Regions from separate parts of the Streptomyces sp. NPDC003032 genome, predicted to be linked through region 4. Evidence: riboswitches for the same ligand, from Rfam matches in the RefSeq annotation. Region 4 holds a riboswitch; each other region holds the start of a gene.

Region 1 (4,445 bases), on a different contig from region 4:
CCGGGGACGGCGTCGGCGCGGACGTCGGCGAGGGACTTGCCGCAGCCGGGCCGCCCGGCGCAGGCGCCGACGCCGAGCCAGGGCGATGCGGGGTCGGTGAGGTAGCCGACGTCGGCCAGCGCGCGCAGACGTTCACGCGCCGCCGCCTCGTCGGCGAAGCCCGGGATGACGAAGCCGCGCCAGGGGGTCACCCGGATCTCCCCGCCGGGCGCGGGGAGCAGCGCACGCCACTGCGCGGCGCTCACCCGACCGAGGGGGGCGCTCACCACGACGGCGCGCCCGACGACGCCGGGGGCGGGCGGGGCGCTGCGCGCGAGCGACACGGAGGCGGGCGGGGCCGCCGAACCGTCGATCGAAGCGGGGTCACTCGGCGAGGCACCCGGAGAGCCGTCCGCGACCGCCACGGCATCCGGCGCGGCCTGAACGGCACCCGGCGCCGCGAGCACGGCCTCCGCGGCGTCCGGGGGCGCGGGCACAGCCCGCACGCCCGCCCTGGCGAGCGCTCCCGCCAAGTCCACGCTCCGCCCCTCGGGCAGTTCCCTCACCCGCCAGGCGCCGTTGCCCGCCTCGTGGGCCGCGGTGAGGAAGGCGCCGGCCGCGGCGAGGGCGGCGCGCGGGGCGTCGGGGCCCCGCAGCCGCTGGGCACCGTCCCCGACGCGCACCAGCACCGTGCCGCCCGATTCTGCGATCAAGGTCACATCGCCGCCGAGCCCGGCCACGTCCCCGCGCCCGTCGTCCAGGATGAACAGGAAGCGGCCGGAAAGTGCTGTCGTCCACTCCTCGGCGCACAGGAGCCGGTCCAGCTCACGGGCCCACAACTGCACGTCGGCGTGGCCGAGTCGGTCGAGTCCTGCCAGCGGGGAGGCCACCACGTTCCGGACGCGTTCATGGCGTGCGGAGGGCAGCAGGCCCGCGTCCCGGAGCAGCGCGGCGAGCGCCCCGCCGCAGTCGTCGCCGAGGCCGCGCAGCTCGACGTTGCCGCGTGAGGTGACGCTGAGATTCCCGTCCGCGAAGCGCTCCGCCGCGTCGGCCAGCGCCGCCGCCTGGCGGGGGGTCAAAACGCCTGCGGGTACGCGGAGTCGGGCCAGCGCGCCGTCGTCGGCGCGGTGCAGGCGGAGGGCTCCGGGGCAGGCGTCACCCCGGTCGCGCATCCGGCCACGTATGGGGGGTTCGCCCTGTTTTGTGGGAGTTGCTCGGATGGGCGGCATGGCGGCGAGCATACCCACGCCGATCCGGCGGGTCGCCTCCCGAGGCGGGCCATCCCGGCAGGCGGCCGCCCCACCGGAGGTGGGCAGGACTTACTATGCAGGCGGCGGGCCGCCAGGTCCGCCGACGCCAGCGACGGCGTGGGTCCACCAGGACCCTGGGGAGGAAGGCCGGTGCGAATCCGGCGCGGTCCCGCCACTGTGAGCCCCACCGACGTGGGGTGAGCCAGGAACTCCTGCCGTCCATACGACCACCCGGGGCGCGGACACCCCGAGGAAGGCCTGCGCCCGCATGCTTCTGCTGCTGTCGACCTCCGACACCGATCTGCTCAGCGCCCGCGCGGCGGGGGGTCCGGTCGACTACCGGTTCGCCAACCCCTCCCGCCTGGACCTCACCGAGCTGCCCTCACTCCTCGACGGCGCCGACCTCGTCGTCGTACGCCTCCTCGGCGGCGTCCGCGCCTGGCAGGACGGCCTGGACCAGCTCACCGCCAGCGGCCTGCCGGTGGTCGTACTCACCGGTGAACAGGCGCCCGACGCCCAGCTCATGGCCTCCTCGACCGTGCCGATCGGCATCGCCGCCGAGGCGCACGCCTATCTCGCGCACGGCGGCCCCGCGAACCTGGAGCAGCTCGCCCGCTTCCTCTCCGACACCGTGCTCCTCACCGGCCACGGCTTCGACCCGCCGGCGCCCGCCCCGTCCTGGGGTCCGCTGGAGCGCACCGCTCGCGCGGTCGAGGGCCCGACCATCGCGGTGCTCTACTACCGCGCCCACCACATGAGCGGCAACACCGCCTTCGTGGACGCCCTGTGCGGCGCCATCGAGGACGCGGGCGCCCGCCCGATGCCGCTGTACGTGGCCTCGCTGCGCGCCCCCGAGCCGGAGCTGATCGACGAGCTGCGCGCCGCCGACGCCATCGTCACCACCGTCCTCGCCGCCGGTGGCACCAAGCCCGCCGAGGCCTCCGCGGGCGGCGACGACGAGTCGTGGGACGCGGGCGCGCTGACCGGCCTCGACGTGCCGATCCTCCAGGCGCTCTGCCTGACCGGGTCGCGTTCGGCCTGGGAGGAGAACGACGAGGGCGTCTCGCCGCTGGACGCCGCGAGCCAGATCGCGGTGCCGGAGTTCGACGGCCGGCTCATCACCGTGCCGTTCTCGTTCAAGGAGATCGACGAGGACGGGCTCCCCGCGTACGTCGCGGACGCCGAGCGCGCGGCCCGGGTCGCCGGGATCGCCGTACGCCACGCACGTCTGAGGCACATCCCGGCCGCCGACAAGCGCCTCGCGCTGGTGCTCTCCGCGTACCCGACCAAGCACTCGCGGATCGGCAACGCCGTGGGCCTGGACACCCCCGCGTCCGCCGTCGCGCTGCTGCGCAGGCTCATCGGGGAGGGCTACGACTTCGGGCCCACGGAAGACATTCCGGGGCTCGTCTCCGGTGACGGCGACGAACTCATCCGCGCGCTGATCGACGCGGGCGGACACGACCAGGAGTGGCTCACAGAGGAGCAGCTGGCCGCCAATCCCGTCCGCATCCCGGCCGCCGCCTACAAGCGCTGGTACGCGACGCTGCCGCGGGAGCTGCGCGACTCGGTCGAGCGGCACTGGGGGCCGCCGCCCGGCGAGATGTTCCTGGACCGCTCGCGCGTGGGCCAGGGGGGTGACCCCGAGGGCGACATCGTGCTCGCGGCGCTGCGGCGCGGGAACCTGCTCATCCTCATCCAGCCGCCGCGCGGCTTCGGCGAGAACCCCATCGCGATCTACCACGACCCCGATCTGCCGCCGTCGCACCACTACTTGGCGGCGTACCGCTGGATCGCCGCGTCCGCCGACGACGGCGGGTTCGGCGCCGACGCGATGGTCCACCTCGGCAAGCACGGCAACCTGGAGTGGCTGCCCGGCAAGAACGCGGGCCTTTCGGCGGCCTGCGGCCCCGACGCCGCGCTCGGCGACCTCCCGCTGATCTACCCGTTCCTGGTCAACGACCCGGGCGAGGGCACGCAGGCCAAGCGCCGCGTGCACGCCACCCTCATCGACCACCTCGTGCCGCCGATGGCCCGCGCCGACTCCTACGGCGACATCGCGCGCCTGGAGCAGCTCCTCGACGAGTACGCGCAGATCAGCTCCATGGACCCGGCGAAGCTGCCGGCGATCCGCGCGCAGATCTGGACGCTCATCCAGGCCGCGAAGCTCGACCACGACCTGGGCCTTGAGGACCGTCCGGACGACGACGGCTTCGACGACTTCCTGCTGCACGTCGACGGCTGGCTCTGCGAGATCAAGGACATGCAGATCCGCGACGGACTGCACGTGCTCGGTACCGCCCCGGCGGGCGCCGACCGCGTCAACCTCGTCCTCGCGATCCTGCGGGCCCGCCAGATCTGGGGCGGCACGACCGCCCTGCCCGGCCTGCGCGAAGCCCTCGGTCTCGACGAGTCCGCGGCGACGCGCACCACCGCCGACGCGGCGGAGGAGCAGGCCCGCGCGCTGGTCCAGGCGATGGACGACGCGGGCTGGGACCTCGCCGCCGTCCCCCGCGACCAGGGTGAACAGGTCGCCGCCGTACTGGAGTTCGCGGCCCGCGAGGTCGTCCCGCGCCTTGCGGCCACCACCGCCGAGCTCGACCACTCCGTGCACGCCCTGAACGGCGGCTTCGTCCCGGCGGGCCCCTCGGGCTCCCCGCTGCGCGGCCTGGTCAACGTGCTGCCGACCGGCCGCAACTTCTACTCGGTCGACCCCAAGGCCGTCCCGTCCCGCCTCGCCTGGGAGACCGGCGAGGCCCTCGCCGACTCGCTCATCGAGCGGTACAGGAACGACAACGGCGACTACCCCACTTCCGTGGGCCTGTCCCTGTGGGGCACGAGCGCGATGCGCACGGCGGGCGACGACGTCGCGGAGGCCCTCGCACTGCTCGGCGTCCGCCCCGTCTGGGACGACGCCTCGCGCCGCGTCACGGGCCTGGAGGCGATCCCGTACGAGGATCTCGGCCGCCCGCGCATCGACGTGACGCTGCGCATCTCGGGCTTCTTCCGCGACGCGTTCCCGCACACGATCGGCCTGCTCGACGACGCGGTACGCCTGGCCGCCTCGCTCGACGAGCCCGCGGACCAGAACTACGTACGCGCCCACGCCCAGGCCGACCTGGCCGAGCACGGCGACGAGCGCCGGGCCACCACCCGTATCTTCGGCTCGCGTCCCGGCACGTACGGCGCCGGGCTGCTCCAGCTCATCGACTCCCG
Region 2 (4,445 bases), on a different contig from region 4:
CCGCGTACGTCGTCCAGCCCGAGCACGAGGCGGGCATCCAGCTGGCCGTGCACCCGCTGGCGGCCCGCGCCCTGCTCGGCCTGCACGCCGGCGCGCTGAGCGGGCAGCTCGTCACCGGCGGCACGGACGTGTTCGGCGCCCGCGCCGCCGAGGTCCGCGAGCGGCTGTGCGAGCTGGACCGCTGGGAGGACCGCTTCGCGGCCCTGTCCGCCTACCTGCGGCGGCGGTGCGCGGACGCGGACCGGACCCCGGGTCCCGTACGCCCCGAGGTCGCCGAGGCCTGGGCCTGGCTGGCGCGGCACCGCGGCGCGGGTACCCTGGGCGGCCTGTCCCGGCACGTCGCGCTGAGCGAGCGCCGCCTGACCGCGCTCTTCCGCGCCGAGACCGGGCTGAGCCCCAAGCAGGCGGCGCGCCTCATGCGCTTCCAGCACGCCAAGGCCGCCGTGGTCCGCGCGGTCGCGGCGGGCGGCCCGCCGGACCTCGCCCGGGTCGCCGCCGACACCGGTTACTACGACCACTCGCACCTCGTACGCGACTTCCGGCAGTACACGGGGGCGAGCCCCACCCGCTGGCTGGCCGAGGAGTGCCGGAATATCCAAGCCGGGGCGCACGGCGGGGGCGAAGAGTGGGAGGCATGAACACCACCGAGAAGCAGCAGCTCAGCACCAGCACCCCTTCGACCCTGCGGGAGCCCGCCGTCTGGCCGGCCCTGCAGGCCCAGGACGCTCCCGCGCTGATCGACTTCCTCGTCGGCACCGTCGGCTTCCTGCGCACCGCCGTCCACGAGGACGGTGACCGCGTCGCCCACGCCCAGCTCGACTGGCCCGAGGGCGGCGGCATCATGCTCGGCTCGTACGACCCCGAGTCGTCGGCCGGCGCCGATACCTGCGGAGAGCCGGGCACCTCCGGCGCCTACGTCGTGACCGACCAGGTCGACGCCCTGTACGCCCGTCTCACCGCGGCCGGCGTAAAGATCATCGGCGAAATCGAGGACAAGCCGTACGGCAGCCGCGAGTTCGGCATCGCGGACCCCGAGGGAAACCGCTGGTTCTTCGGAACCTATCGCGGCGAGCGGAGGCCGGGCGGGGCCTGAGGGCACGGTGAGCCCGGGGCGGGGCGGGGCGGGGCGGGGCCTGAGGGTACGCGAGCCCAGGGCCGGGGGGAGCCTGAAGGCAAGGTAAGCCCGAGGGCACGGCGAGCCCGAGGCCGGGCGGAGCTGAGGCCACCGCGAGCCCGAGGCCGGGCGGAGCTGAAGGCAACGTAAGCCCGGGGCCGGGCGGGGCCCGAAAGTGACGCGAGCCCGAGGCCGGGCGGCGGCCTGAAGGCAACGTAAGCCCGAGGGCACGCGAGCCGGGGCCGGACGGAGCCTGAGAGCACGACAAGCCCGAGGCCAGGCGGTGGCCTGAAGGCAACGTAGGCCCGGGGCCGGGCGGAGCCTGAAGGCACCGCGAGCCCCACGCCCGGCGGCCGGCAAGCGGCAGGCGCCGAAAAAACGCCGCGTGATAACTTGCGCAAGCCAGTCAAACCCACACCTGGGCCAGGGAATCCGGTGCGAATCCGGAACTGACGCGCAGCGGTGAGGGGGACGGGCGGGGCCACGGCCACTGGGCGTCTCGCGACGCCCGGGAAGGCGCCCCGCCCGGCCGATCCCGAGTCCGAAGACCTGCTGGCGCCTCCGCTCGCACACCGGGCGGCGGAGGTCGTGACGCAGACCAGGCTCCGCGTATGAGCCGTGACACTCAAGGGATCGCGTGTCCTCGACAGTCCGTATATCCGCCCCGCGCCGCACACCCGCCCCGTCCCTGCCTGCCCCGCGCCGCACACCCGTCCCGCGCCGTACCGCAATGCTCGCGGCCGGAGCACTCGCGGCCGGAGCGCTCACGCTCACCGCCTGCGGCGACGGCTCCGCCCAGAAGTCCGCCGCCCCCGCGGGCAAGAGCACCGGCGGCTACCCGGTGACGGTCGCCTCCTGCGGCAAGGAGGCGAAGGCCGAGGCCCCGCCCCGGCGGGCCGTCTCGCTCGACCAGGGCTCCACGGAGATCCTGCTCTCCCTCGGCCTCGCCGACCGCATGGTCGGCACCGGCACCTGGACCGACCCGGTCCTGAAGAACCTGAAGAAGGACAACGCGAAGGTGGAGCGGCTGGCCGACCGCTACCCGTCCATGGAGAAGGTCCTCGCCAAGGAACCGGACTTCGTCAGCGCCTCCTTCCTCTACACCGTCGGCAAGGGCGGCGTCGCCGACCGTACGGAGTTCACCGAACTCGGCGTCCCCGTCTACGTCTCGCCCACCGACTGCGCGGGCAAGGACAACGACGGCGGCGGCGACGGCAAGCGCGTCAAGACCCTCACCATGGACACCGTCTACGGCGAGGTACGCGACCTGGCGAAGGTGTTCGACGTCGAGCAGCGCGGCGAGAAACTGATCGCCGACATGAAGCGCCGGGTCACGAACGCCACCAAGGACATCGACAAGGCCGCCGCCTCCGACACCACGCTCCTGTACTGGTTCGCCAACTCCGACGCCCCGTACATGGCGGGCTGCTGCGGCGCCCCCGGCATCATCACCCGTGAACTCGGCGCGAAGAACGTCTTCGACGACACCCGCGAGGAGTGGCCCCAGATCAACTGGGAGACCGTCGCCGACCGCGACCCCGACGTCCTCGTCATCGGCGACCTCACCCGCAAGTCGCAGTCCGCCGAGAGCGCCGCGGCGAAGATCAGGTTCCTGGAGTCGAACCCGGCGACCAAGAACCTGACCGCCGTGAAGAAGAAGCGGTACGTCCTGCTCAGCGGCCAGGCCATGAACCCGACGATCCGCACGGTCGACGGCATCGAGCAAGTGGCCGCCGGACTGCGGAAGTTCGGGCTCGCCAAGTGAGCCTGGCCGCCCCCGCCCGGCAGGGGCTGCGGTGGCTGGCGGCAGGCGCCGCGCTCGCGCTCTCCGTCGCGGTCGCCGTCACCATCGGCCCCGCCGACATCTCGGTCCCCGACGTGTGGTCGGCGCTCGCCGCGCACCTCGGCTGGGGCGAGCCACGGCTCACCCCTCTCAGGGACGGCATCGTCTGGAACCTGCGGATGCCCCGCACCCTGCTAGCCGCCGTCTGCGGCGCGGGCCTCGCGGTCTGCGGCGCGGTCATGCAGTCCCTGCTCCGCAACCCCCTCGCGGACCCCTTCGTCCTCGGGGTGTCGTCCGGGGCGTCCACGGGAGCGGTCGCGGTCCTCGTTCTCGGCGTCGGCGGCGGAGCGCTGTCGGTCTCGGCGGGCGCCTTCGTGGGCGCGCTCTGCTCGTTCGCCCTCGTCCTGTTCCTGAGCCACACGCTCGGCGGCACGACGGACCGGGTGGTGCTGTCCGGGGTCGCCGCGATGCAGCTCTTCTCCGCCCTGACCTCCTTCGTGGTCCTCACCGCGGGCGACGCGGAGACCGCCCGAGGCGTGCTGTTCTGGCTGCTCGGCTCGCTGAGCGGGGCGGGCTGGACGGACGTATGGCTGTGCGCCGCGGTCCTCGCCGTGACGCTGACGGTATGCCTCGGCCACGCCCGTACGCTCGACGCCTTCGCGTTCGGCCAGGAGGCGGCGGCGACACTGGGCGTACGGGTGGCGCGCACCCGGCTCGTCCTGCTCTGCGTGACGGCGCTGCTGACGGCCGCGCTGGTCAGCTCGGCGGGCGCGATCGGCTTCGTGGGCCTGGTCCTGCCGCACGCGGCCCGCGCGTTCGTCGGCTCGGGCCACGCCCGGCTCCTCCCCGTCACGGCGCTCGCCGGGGCGGTCTTCCTGATCTGGGTCGACACCTTGGCCCGCACGGCCCTGGACCCCCAGGAGGTCCCGGTGGGCGTGGTGACGTCACTCATCGGCGTACCGGCGTTCGTGGCGGTGCTGTACCGGACGCGGAGAGCGATGACATGACGTACCAGACGAGGCGCCGCGAAGAAGTGGCCGGAGCCAAGGACGGCCTGCGCGCCGAGCGGGTCGCCCGTGAGGCCGGCGGCCGTCTCATCGTGGACGGCGTCAGCCTCGCCCCGCCGCCCGGCGCCACCGTCGGCCTGCTCGGCCCCAACGGCTCCGGCAAGTCCACGCTCCTGCGCATCCTCGCGGGCGTCCTCGCCCCCGCCGCCGGGGTGGTCACCCTGGACGGCCGCCCGCTCGCCGACACGCCCCGCCGCGAGGTGGCGCGCCGCATCGCCGTGGTCGACCAACACGCCGACACACAGGTCGAGTTGACCGTACGAGATGTCGTACGCCTGGGTCGCATCCCGTACCGTCGCGCATGGTCGCCGCCCACGCCCCACGACGAACGTGCCGTACGCGAGGCCCTGGAGCGCACCGGCCTCACCGAGCGCGCCGCCCAGTCCTGGCACACGCTCTCCGGCGGCGAACGCCAGCGCGTCCAGATCGCCCGCGCTCTGGCGCAGGACCCCCGCGAACTCCTCCTGGACGAGCCCACCAA
Region 3 (4,445 bases), on a different contig from region 4:
GAGGCCCGCCGCGCCGACGCGGGCCAGGGCGGCCCGCACCAGTTCCTCGTCCCGCTCGGTGTCGCCCTCCCAGAAGCGTTTGTGCGGGGAGCGGCCCATCGCGACGATCTGCCGCACGGTGAGGTCGAAGCCCGCCTGGCCGTCCTGCGGGACGGTGGCGATGTGCCGGGAGCGGGCCTTGGCGCCGAGGCCCGCCAGGTCGGTCCCGTCCAGCAGGACCCGGCCCTCGGAGGGGGTGAGCGCCCCGTACACGCAGCGCAGCAGGGTCGTCTTGCCACTGCCGTTGGGGCCGACGACGCCGACCGTCTCGCCCTCGGCGACAGCGAGTGAGACGCCGTCGAGCAGGCGCGCGCCGCCGGGAAGGGTGTAGCCGAGGTTCTCGGCGCGCAGCATCATGCCGACACCCCTTCGTGCGTCTGGCTCCTGCGCAGCAGCCACAGGAAGAACGGGCCGCCGGTCAGCGCGGTGAGCACGCCGACCGGGATGTCCTGCGGCGCTGCCACCGTACGCGCGGCGAGGTCGGCGCCGACCAGGAACACCGCGCCCATCAGCGCCACCACCGGCAGCAGCGGGCGGTGCGCGGCGCCGACCAGCATGCGGGCGGCGTGCGGCACCATCAGGCCGACGAAGCCGATGGCCCCGCTGTACGCGACGAGGACTCCCGTCAGGAGCGAGGCGAGGACGAAGACCGCGGCGCGGAAGCGGGCCGTGTCCAGGCCGAGGACGGTGGCGCCCTCCTCGCCGACGAGCAGCAGGTCGAGAGGTCTGGCCAACGCGACAAGGAGCGCCGTGCCGACGGCCAGGACGGCGCAGGGCAGGGCGAGCATGTCCCAGCGGGCGCTGCCGAGGCCGCCGAGCGTCCAGTACAGGACTTCCTTGAGGTGGTCGGCGCTGTCCGCGGTGACCAGGATGAGGCTGGTCAGCGCGGTCAGGATGTACGAGACGGCGACGCCCGCGAGGATCAGGCGCCCGGTGGCGAATCCCCCGCCGCCGGTTCTCGCCAGGGCGTAGACGAGGACCAGGGAGATCAGCGCGCCCACGAAGGAGGCGGCGGGGATGGTGACGGTGGTGGTCAGGGCGGTACCGAGGCCGAAGACGCCGCCGAGCACGATCGCGGAGACCGCGCCTACGGAGGCGCCCGAGGAGACGCCGAGCAGGAACGGGTCGGCGAGGGGGTTGCGGACCAGCGCCTGGAGGACGGTGCCGATGACTGCCAGTCCGGCTCCGACGGCGGCGCCCAGTAGGACTCTGGGGAGTCTTACGTCCAGGACGATGGTTCTGAACGGGGAGGGTTCTGCTCTGCCGCTCAGTATCTCCAGGACCTGGCTCGGGGGGATGCTGACTGAGCCGAGGGCGAGCCCGGCGACTGTCGCTGCCGCGAGGGCTGCGGTGAGTATCGTCAGGATCAAGAGGCGGTGCCCCTTTGATCCGCGTTTATCGCCCTTCGGGCTCGTCCTCAAACGCCGGACGGGCTGGATCCCCCAACGCCCCCTCACAGCTGTGCCGCCAGCTTTCCCACCGCCTTGGGTGCTCTTACTCCCGTCACCGCGTCCGACAGCGGCAGCACCGCGAAGCGCTTGTGCTTGATGGCCGGGATGTCTGCCAGGGCCGGGTCGTCGAGGAGGCGCTGTTTCTTCTGGGCGACCGTCGTGGCGCCGTAGTCCAGGATCACGATGATCTCGGGCCGGCGCTCGACGACCGTCTCCCAGGACGCGTCGCCGAAGGACTTGTCCACGTCGGCGAAGACGTTGCGGCCGCCCGCGCGCTCGACGATGTCGTTGCCGATGCCCCGGCCGCCCAGCGTGAACGCCGTCTTGTCGCCGCTGTCGTAGACGAAGACCGGGACCGGCTTCCTGGCCTTCGACTTCTTCTCGGTGGCGGCCAGTTCACGCTTCGCGCCGCTCACCCACGTGTCGGCGCGTTCGCGCACCCCGAACGTGGAGCCGACCTCGCGCACCTCGCGGTACACGTCGTCCATCGTGACCGGGCGCTTCGCGCAGCCCTCGATGTCGAGGCGGCTGTCGATGCCGGACTTGGCGAGCGCGGAGCGGCTGCGGCCGTCGCCCGCGAGGAAGGCGCTGGCGTAGCCGCCGTAGACGAAGTCGGGGTTGGCGGACAGCAGCTTCTCGTAGGAGGGGTACTCCTTGGCGAGCACGGGGACGGACTTGTACGCCTTCTCGTACTTCGGCAGGACCTTGTCGTCGAGGTAGGCGGTCCCGGCGAGGCGGTCGCGCAGGCCCAGTTCCAGCATCACCTCGGTGACGTGCTGGTTCATGGTGACGGCGCGTTTCGGGGGTGCCTCGTACGTCGTCTTCACGCCGCAGTTGGTGACGGTGTACGGGAATCCGGCGGCCTTGGCGGCGGGCTTCCCGGAGTCGTCGCCGGGTGAGGTGGAGCATGCGGCGAGCGGGATCAGCAAGGTGGTCGCGACGAGGGCGCGTACGGGGCGGGACATGGCGGGTCTGCCTCCTCCAGGGGATTTCCGCGTCCCCTGCGTGGTGTGGAGAAGGGCGGCAGGTCAGTTCCTGACTCCCCCGCCCCGGTGTGGGGTGGGGTCACAGTGGCGGGACCGTGCCGGGTTCGCACCGGCTTCCTGGCTCCTGCCGCCCTGGAAGGTGGTCGGGGGTCAGTATGCCCCGACCACCCGCACCTCTTCCTCGGTGACCTCGCCGTCCACGATGCGGTACGAGCGGAACTGGAAGGGGCCCGCGTCATCGGTGTCCGCGGTGGAGACCAGGACGTAGTGGGCGCCGGGCTCGTTGGCGTATGTGATGTCGGTGCGGGAGGGGTAGGCCTCGGTCGCGGTGTGCGAGTGGTAGATGACCACCGGCTCCTCGTCGCGGTCGTCCATCTCGCGGTAGAGCTTGAGCAGGTCACCCGAGTCGAACTCGTAGAAGGTGGGCGAGCGAGCGGCGTTCAGCATGGGGATGAACCGCTCGGGGCGGCCGGTGCCCGCCGGGCCCGCGACCACGCCGCATGCCTCGTCGGGGTGGTCCTGGCGCGCGTGCGCGACGATCTGGTCGTGGAGGGCCTGGGTGATGGTCAGCATGGCAGTCAGGATAAGCAGAGGGCCCGCACCGTACCGAAGTGTGGTACGGGCGGGCCCGAATGCTGGACAGGTACCCCGAGGGGTCGGCGTCAGTCCTTCTCGGCCTGCTCGCTGTCGGAGGCGACGGCGGCAGCGGCGTACTTGCGCTTGTTGAACGCGGCGGCCTGCGGGTCGCGGCTCTTGAGGATCAGGTAGGAGACCCCGAGGATCGCGGCCCAGACCGGAGCGGCGTACAGCGAGACACGCGCGTCCTTGTCGACGCCCATCATCACGATGACCATGCCGATGAACAGCAGCGCGAACCAGCTGGTGTACGGGGCTCCGGGCGCCTTGAAGGTGGACTGCGGCAGCTCGCCGCGGTCGGCCTTGCGGCGGTAGCGGATCTGGCAGGCCAGGATCATGATCCAGGCCCACATGCCGGAGATGGTCGCGAAGGAGACGACGTAGTTGAACGCCTCGCCCGGCCACTGGTAGTTGATCCAGACGCCGACCAGCATGAACGCGGCGGAGGCCGTGGTGCCGATCAGCGGCAGGCCGTTCTTCGTGAGCTTGGTGAAGAACTTCGGGCCCTGGCCGTTGAGCGCCAGGTCACGCAGCATGCGGCCGGTGGAGTACATGCCCGAGTTGCAGGAGGAGAGCGCGGCGGTGAGGACCACGAAGTTCACGATCGCGGCGCCGACGCCGAGACCCATCTTCTCGAAGGCCGCGACGAACGGCGAGACGCCGGGCTGGAAGTGCGTCCACGGCACGACCGAGAGGATCATGATCAGCGCGCCGACGTAGAAGACGGCGATGCGCCACGGCACGGTGTTGATGGCCTTGGGCAGGACGGTCTTCGGGTCCTTGGACTCGCCCGCGGTGACGCCGACCAGCTCGACGGCGAGGAAGGCGAACATCACGATCTGGAGCGTCATCAGCGTGGAGCCGATGCCGTTGGGGAAGAACCCGCCCTGGTTCCACAGGTGCGCCACGGTCGCGGTGTCACCGGCGTCGGAGAAGCCGATGGTGAGGATGCCGACGCAGATCAGGATCATGCCGATGATGGCGGTGACCTTGACCATCGAGAACCAGAACTCCAGCTCACCGAAGAGCTTCACGGAGATGAGGTTCGCGCCGTACAGGATGACCGTGAAGACGAGCGCGTACGCCCATTGTGGGAATGAGTCGTGTGTCCAGTACTGCATGTACTGGGCGGCCGCTGTGACTTCCGTGATGCCGGTGACGACCCAGAAGAGCCAGTACGTCCAGCCGGTCACGAATCCGAAGAACGGGCCCATGAACTCGCGTGCGTACTCCGAGAAGGAGCCCGACACGGGGCGGTACATGAGGAGCTCGCCGAGCGCCCGCATGATGAAGAAGATGACGAGGCCCGCGATGGCGTACGCCAGGATGAGGC
Region 4 (4,445 bases):
GATCCTCGTCTATCCGCTGATCTTCACCTTCCTGCCGCGTCTGTGGTCGGTCTCGCACAAGCACGGCTACGTGACGACCTCCGACTTCGTGCGCGGGCGGTTCGGCTCGAAGGGGCTCTCGCTGGCCGTCGCGGTCACCGGCATCCTCGCCACGATGCCCTACATCGCGCTCCAACTGGTCGGCATCCAGGCGGTCCTCGACGTCATGGGCGTCGGCGGCGGCCCGGACACCCACTGGTTCATCAAGGACCTGCCGCTCCTGATCGCCTTCGCGGTGCTCGCCGCGTACACCTACTCGTCGGGGCTGCGCGCGCCCGCGCTGATCGCGTTCGTGAAGGACGGCCTGATCTATCTCGTCATCGTCGTCGCGATCATCTACATACCGATCAAGCTCGGCGGCTTCGACGAGATCTTCGCCAAGGCCGGTGACGCCTTCGCGCAGACCAACCCGGCGACCGACAAGCCGCGCGGCGCCCTCGCGCCCGCCGAGGCCGGGCAGTGGACGTACGCGACGCTCGCGCTCGGCTCGGCGCTCGCGCTCTTCATGTACCCGCACTCGATCACGGCGACCCTCTCCTCCAAGAGCCGCGACGTGATCCGCCGCAACACCACCATCCTGCCGCTGTACTCGCTGATGCTCGGCCTGCTCGCGCTGCTCGGCTTCATGGCGATCGCGGCCGGGATCAAGGTGGACAACGGCCAGTTGGCGATCCCGCAGCTCTTCGAGACCATGTTCCCGGACTGGTTCACGGGCGTGGCCTTCGCGGCCATCGGCATCGGCGCGCTGGTCCCCGCGGCCATCATGTCGATCGCGGCCGCGAACCTCTTCACCCGGAACATCTACAAGGACTTCATCAAGCCCGACGCGACGCCCGCGCAGGAGACCAAGGTCTCCAAGCTGGTCTCGCTCATGGTGAAGGTCGGCGCGCTCGCCTTCGTCCTCACCATGGACAAGACCGTCGCGATCAACTTCCAGCTGCTCGGCGGCATCTGGATCCTCCAGACGATGCCCGCGCTGGTCGGCGGCCTGTTCACGCGCTGGTTCCACCGCTGGGCGCTGCTCGCGGGCTGGGCGGTCGGCATGGTCTACGGCACCCTGGCCGCGTACGGCGTCGCCTCGCCGACGCAGAAGCACTTCGGCGGCTCCTCCGACACGATCCCGGGCATCGGCGAGATCGGCTACATCGGCCTCACCGCGTTCGTCCTGAACGTCGTCGTCACCGTGGTCCTCACCTTCGTCCTGAAGGCGCTGAAGGCCCCGGACGGCATCGACGAGACCTCCCCCGAGGACTACACCGCGGACGCGGGCGACCCCGGAGTCGTCCAGGAACTGCCGAAGGCTACGGCGGGCGCCGGGCACTGAGCCTCTCCCCGTCACGACGAGGGCCGCCGGAAAACCGGCGGCCCTCTGTCGTACCCGTGTTGCACACTGCGCGGCATGGACATCACGATCAGACACGCACACCCCGAGGAGTACGAGGCGCTCGGCGCCCTCACCGCGCAGGCCTATCTCGACGGCGGGCACCTGGACTTCGGGACCGAGGACCCCTATCTCGCGGTACTGCGCGACGTGGCGGCGCGCGCGGCCGACGCCGACATCCTGGTGGCCGTCGATGACGCGAAGACACTCGGCTGCGTCACCTACGTCCCGTCCGGCGGGCCGATGGCGGACATCGCGCGCGAGAACCAGGCCGAGATACGGATGCTGGCCGTCTCCCCCGAGGCGCGCGGCCGGGGCGCCGGCGAGTCGCTCGTACGGGAGTGCGTGCGGCGCGCCAAGGACGCGGGCCGCACCGGGCTCGTCCTGTCCACGCAGACGTCGATGCACGCCGCCCACCGGCTGTACGAGCGCCTCGGCTTCGTACGGACGCCCGAGCGCGACTGGAGGCCGATCGAGACGGTGCCGCTGCTGACGTACGAGCTGAAGCTCTAGGCGCCCCCTCCAGGCCCCTTCCAGGCCCCCTCCAAGCAACGGCCCCTCCTGCACCGCCCCTGCGAGCCGACACAAGATGTGGGCCTGCTTCAGGGACCCGGCACAAGATGTATGCTCGTGCTCGCTGTCGCCGCAGGGGAATCCGGTGCAAGTCCGGAACTGTCCCGCAACGGTGCATGTGTACGCATTCGGCGTACGCGGAGTCCGAGGACCTGCCGACAGCGCACCCGTGCCGTCCGGCCCGGGTGCCGACCGTCCGGGCCTCGTGGAGTGGGCCGGTGGACGCGGTACGCCGCCCTGTCCGGGTGCGCCCGTGTGCCCTCCCCTCCCCTGGCCCAGAGCCGAGCGAGGGAGTGCCCCACGTGACCATCGCGCCTGCCGAACCCGCGTCAGCGCCGTCGACGCCGACGCCGATGCCGACCACCCAGGGTGCCGAGGGAACCGACGGACCAGGGGCCGCGCTGCTGCGCACCCTGACCGACCTCACCGCCGACCTTCCCGACGCCGACCCCGGCCGGGTCGCCGCCGCCGCGCTGCGGGGCCGGTCCGCGAAGGCCGCCTCCGAGATCACCGCGGAGCTGCGGGAACTGGCGACCGAGGCGGCCGCGGGGCTCATCTCCGAGGACCCGGCGTACTCGAAGCTGGCGGCCCGGCTCCTGTCGATCGGCATCCGCGAGGAGGCGGCGACGCAGGGCGTGCGCTCCTTCACCGACTCCATCGCGGTCGGCCACCGCGAGGGCCTGATCGCCGACCGTACGGCGTCCTTCGTGACGGAGCACGCGGCCCGGCTCGACGCGCTGGTGGACGCCGCGCTCGCCGACGGCGCCGACTTCCGCTTCGGCTACTTCGGCCTGCGCACCCTGCACAGCCGCTATCTGCTGCGCCACCCGATCACCCGGCAGGTCATCGAGACCCCGCAGCACTTCATGCTGCGCGTCGCGAGCGGTCTCGCGGAGGACGGCGGCGAGCGCGCCCTGGACGAGGTCGCGGCGCTGTACCGCCTGATGAGCCGCCTGGACTACCTGCCGTCGTCGCCGACGCTCTTCAACTCCGGCACCCGCCACCCGCAGATGTCCTCCTGCTACCTCCTCGACTCCCCGCTGGACGAGCTGGACTCGATCTACGACCGCTACCACCAGGTCGCGCGGCTCTCCAAGCACGCGGGCGGCATCGGACTCTCGTACTCCCGCATCCGTTCCCGTGGCTCGCTGATCCGTGGCACGAACGGGCACTCCAACGGCATCGTGCCGTTCCTGAAGACCCTGGACGCCTCGGTCGCCGCCGTGAACCAGGGCGGCCGGCGCAAGGGCGCGGCCGCGGTCTACCTGGAGACCTGGCACTCCGACATCGAGGAGTTCCTGGAGCTGCGCGACAACACCGGTGAGGACGCGCGCCGCACGCACAACCTCAACCTCGCGCACTGGATCCCGGACGAGTTCATGCGCCGGGTCGCCGCCGACCAGGACTGGTCGCTGTTCTCCCCGGCCGACGTGCCCGACCTCGTCGACCTGTGGGGCAAGGAGTTCGACGCCGCCTACCGCGGGGCGGAGGCCGCCGGGCTCGCGAAGAAGACCATCCCGGCCCGGGAGCTGTACGGCCGCATGATGCGCACCCTCGCGCAGACCGGCAACGGCTGGATGACGTTCAAGGACGCCGCCAACCGCACCGCCAACCAGACGGCGGAACCCGGCCACACCGTGCACTCCTCCAACCTCTGCACGGAGATCCTGGAGGTCACGGACGACGGCGAGACGGCCGTCTGCAACCTCGGCTCGGTCAACCTCGGCGCGTTCGTGGACGCCGCCGCCGGTGACATCGACTGGGAGCGGCTCGACGAGACCGTCCGTACCGCCGTCACCTTCCTCGACCGCGTCGTCGACATCAACTTCTACCCGACCGAGCAGGCCGGGCGCTCCAACGCCAAGTGGCGCCCGGTGGGCCTCGGCGCGATGGGCCTCCAGGACGTCTTCTTCCAGCTGAGGCTGCCCTTCGACTCCCCCGAGGCGCGCGCCCTGTCCACCCGTATCGCCGAGCGGATCATGCTCGCCGCGTACGAGGCCTCCGCGGACCTCGCCGAGCGGAACGGGCCGCTCCCGGCCTGGGAGAAGACCCGCACCGCGCGCGGCGTCCTGCACCCGGACCACTACGGTGCCGTGCTGACCTGGCCGGAGCGGTGGGCGGCCCTGCGGGCGCGCATCGCCACCACCGGCATGCGCAACTCCCTCCTGCTCGCCATCGCGCCGACCGCCACCATCGCGTCCATCGCGGGCGTCTACGAGTGCATCGAGCCGCAGGTCTCCAACCTCTTCAAGCGTGAGACGCTCAGCGGCGAGTTCCTCCAGGTCAACGCCTACCTGGTGGAGGAGCTGAAGCGGCTCGGCGTCTGGGACGCGCAGACCCGCGAGGCGCTGCGCGAGGCCAGTGGCTCGGTGCAGGGCTTCAGCTGGATCCCCGAGGACGTCCGCGCGCTGTACCGCACGGCGTGGGAGATCCCGCAGCGCGGTCTGATCGA

What was found. Region 4 has a riboswitch for cobalamin ahead of ACWDZ7_RS05775 (ribonucleoside-diphosphate reductase subunit alpha). Riboswitches for the same ligand answer to the same signal wherever they lie in the genome.
Region 1: it holds a riboswitch for cobalamin, as region 4 does, so the genes downstream of both, cobN (cobaltochelatase subunit CobN) here and ACWDZ7_RS05775 (ribonucleoside-diphosphate reductase subunit alpha) in region 4, are expected to answer to the same signal.
Region 2: it holds a riboswitch for cobalamin, as region 4 does, so the genes downstream of both, ACWDZ7_RS12000 (ABC transporter substrate-binding protein) here and ACWDZ7_RS05775 (ribonucleoside-diphosphate reductase subunit alpha) in region 4, are expected to answer to the same signal.
Region 3: it holds a riboswitch for cobalamin, as region 4 does, so the genes downstream of both, ACWDZ7_RS26695 (ABC transporter substrate-binding protein) here and ACWDZ7_RS05775 (ribonucleoside-diphosphate reductase subunit alpha) in region 4, are expected to answer to the same signal.

Annotation. Positions count from the first base shown of each region.
Region 1 is NZ_JBSFTT010000017.1:60,221-64,665, reverse strand. Features, by position in the region: gene ACWDZ7_RS23780 (cobalamin biosynthesis protein CobG) at 1-1,220, opposite strand, end outside; cobalamin riboswitch at 1,332-1,457, shown strand; gene cobN (cobaltochelatase subunit CobN) at 1,498-4,445, shown strand, end outside.
Region 2 is NZ_JBSFTT010000007.1:24,857-29,301, reverse strand. Features, by position in the region: gene ACWDZ7_RS12010 (helix-turn-helix domain-containing protein) at 1-638, shown strand, start outside; gene ACWDZ7_RS12005 (VOC family protein) at 635-1,093, shown strand; cobalamin riboswitch at 1,501-1,685, shown strand; gene ACWDZ7_RS12000 (ABC transporter substrate-binding protein) at 1,845-2,879, shown strand; gene ACWDZ7_RS11995 (FecCD family ABC transporter permease) at 2,882-3,904, shown strand; gene ACWDZ7_RS11990 (ABC transporter ATP-binding protein) at 3,901-4,445, shown strand, end outside.
Region 3 is NZ_JBSFTT010000021.1:12,151-16,595, forward strand. Features, by position in the region: gene ACWDZ7_RS26685 (ABC transporter ATP-binding protein) at 1-396, opposite strand, end outside; gene ACWDZ7_RS26690 (FecCD family ABC transporter permease) at 393-1,409, opposite strand; gene ACWDZ7_RS26695 (ABC transporter substrate-binding protein) at 1,493-2,455, opposite strand; cobalamin riboswitch at 2,500-2,619, opposite strand; gene ACWDZ7_RS26700 (Mov34/MPN/PAD-1 family protein) at 2,627-3,049, opposite strand; gene ACWDZ7_RS26705 (amino acid permease) at 3,139-4,445, opposite strand, start outside.
Region 4 is NZ_JBSFTT010000003.1:261,107-265,551, forward strand. Features, by position in the region: gene mctP (monocarboxylate uptake permease MctP) at 1-1,363, shown strand, start outside; gene ACWDZ7_RS05770 (GNAT family N-acetyltransferase) at 1,439-1,933, shown strand; cobalamin riboswitch at 2,045-2,167, shown strand; gene ACWDZ7_RS05775 (ribonucleoside-diphosphate reductase subunit alpha) at 2,296-4,445, shown strand, end outside.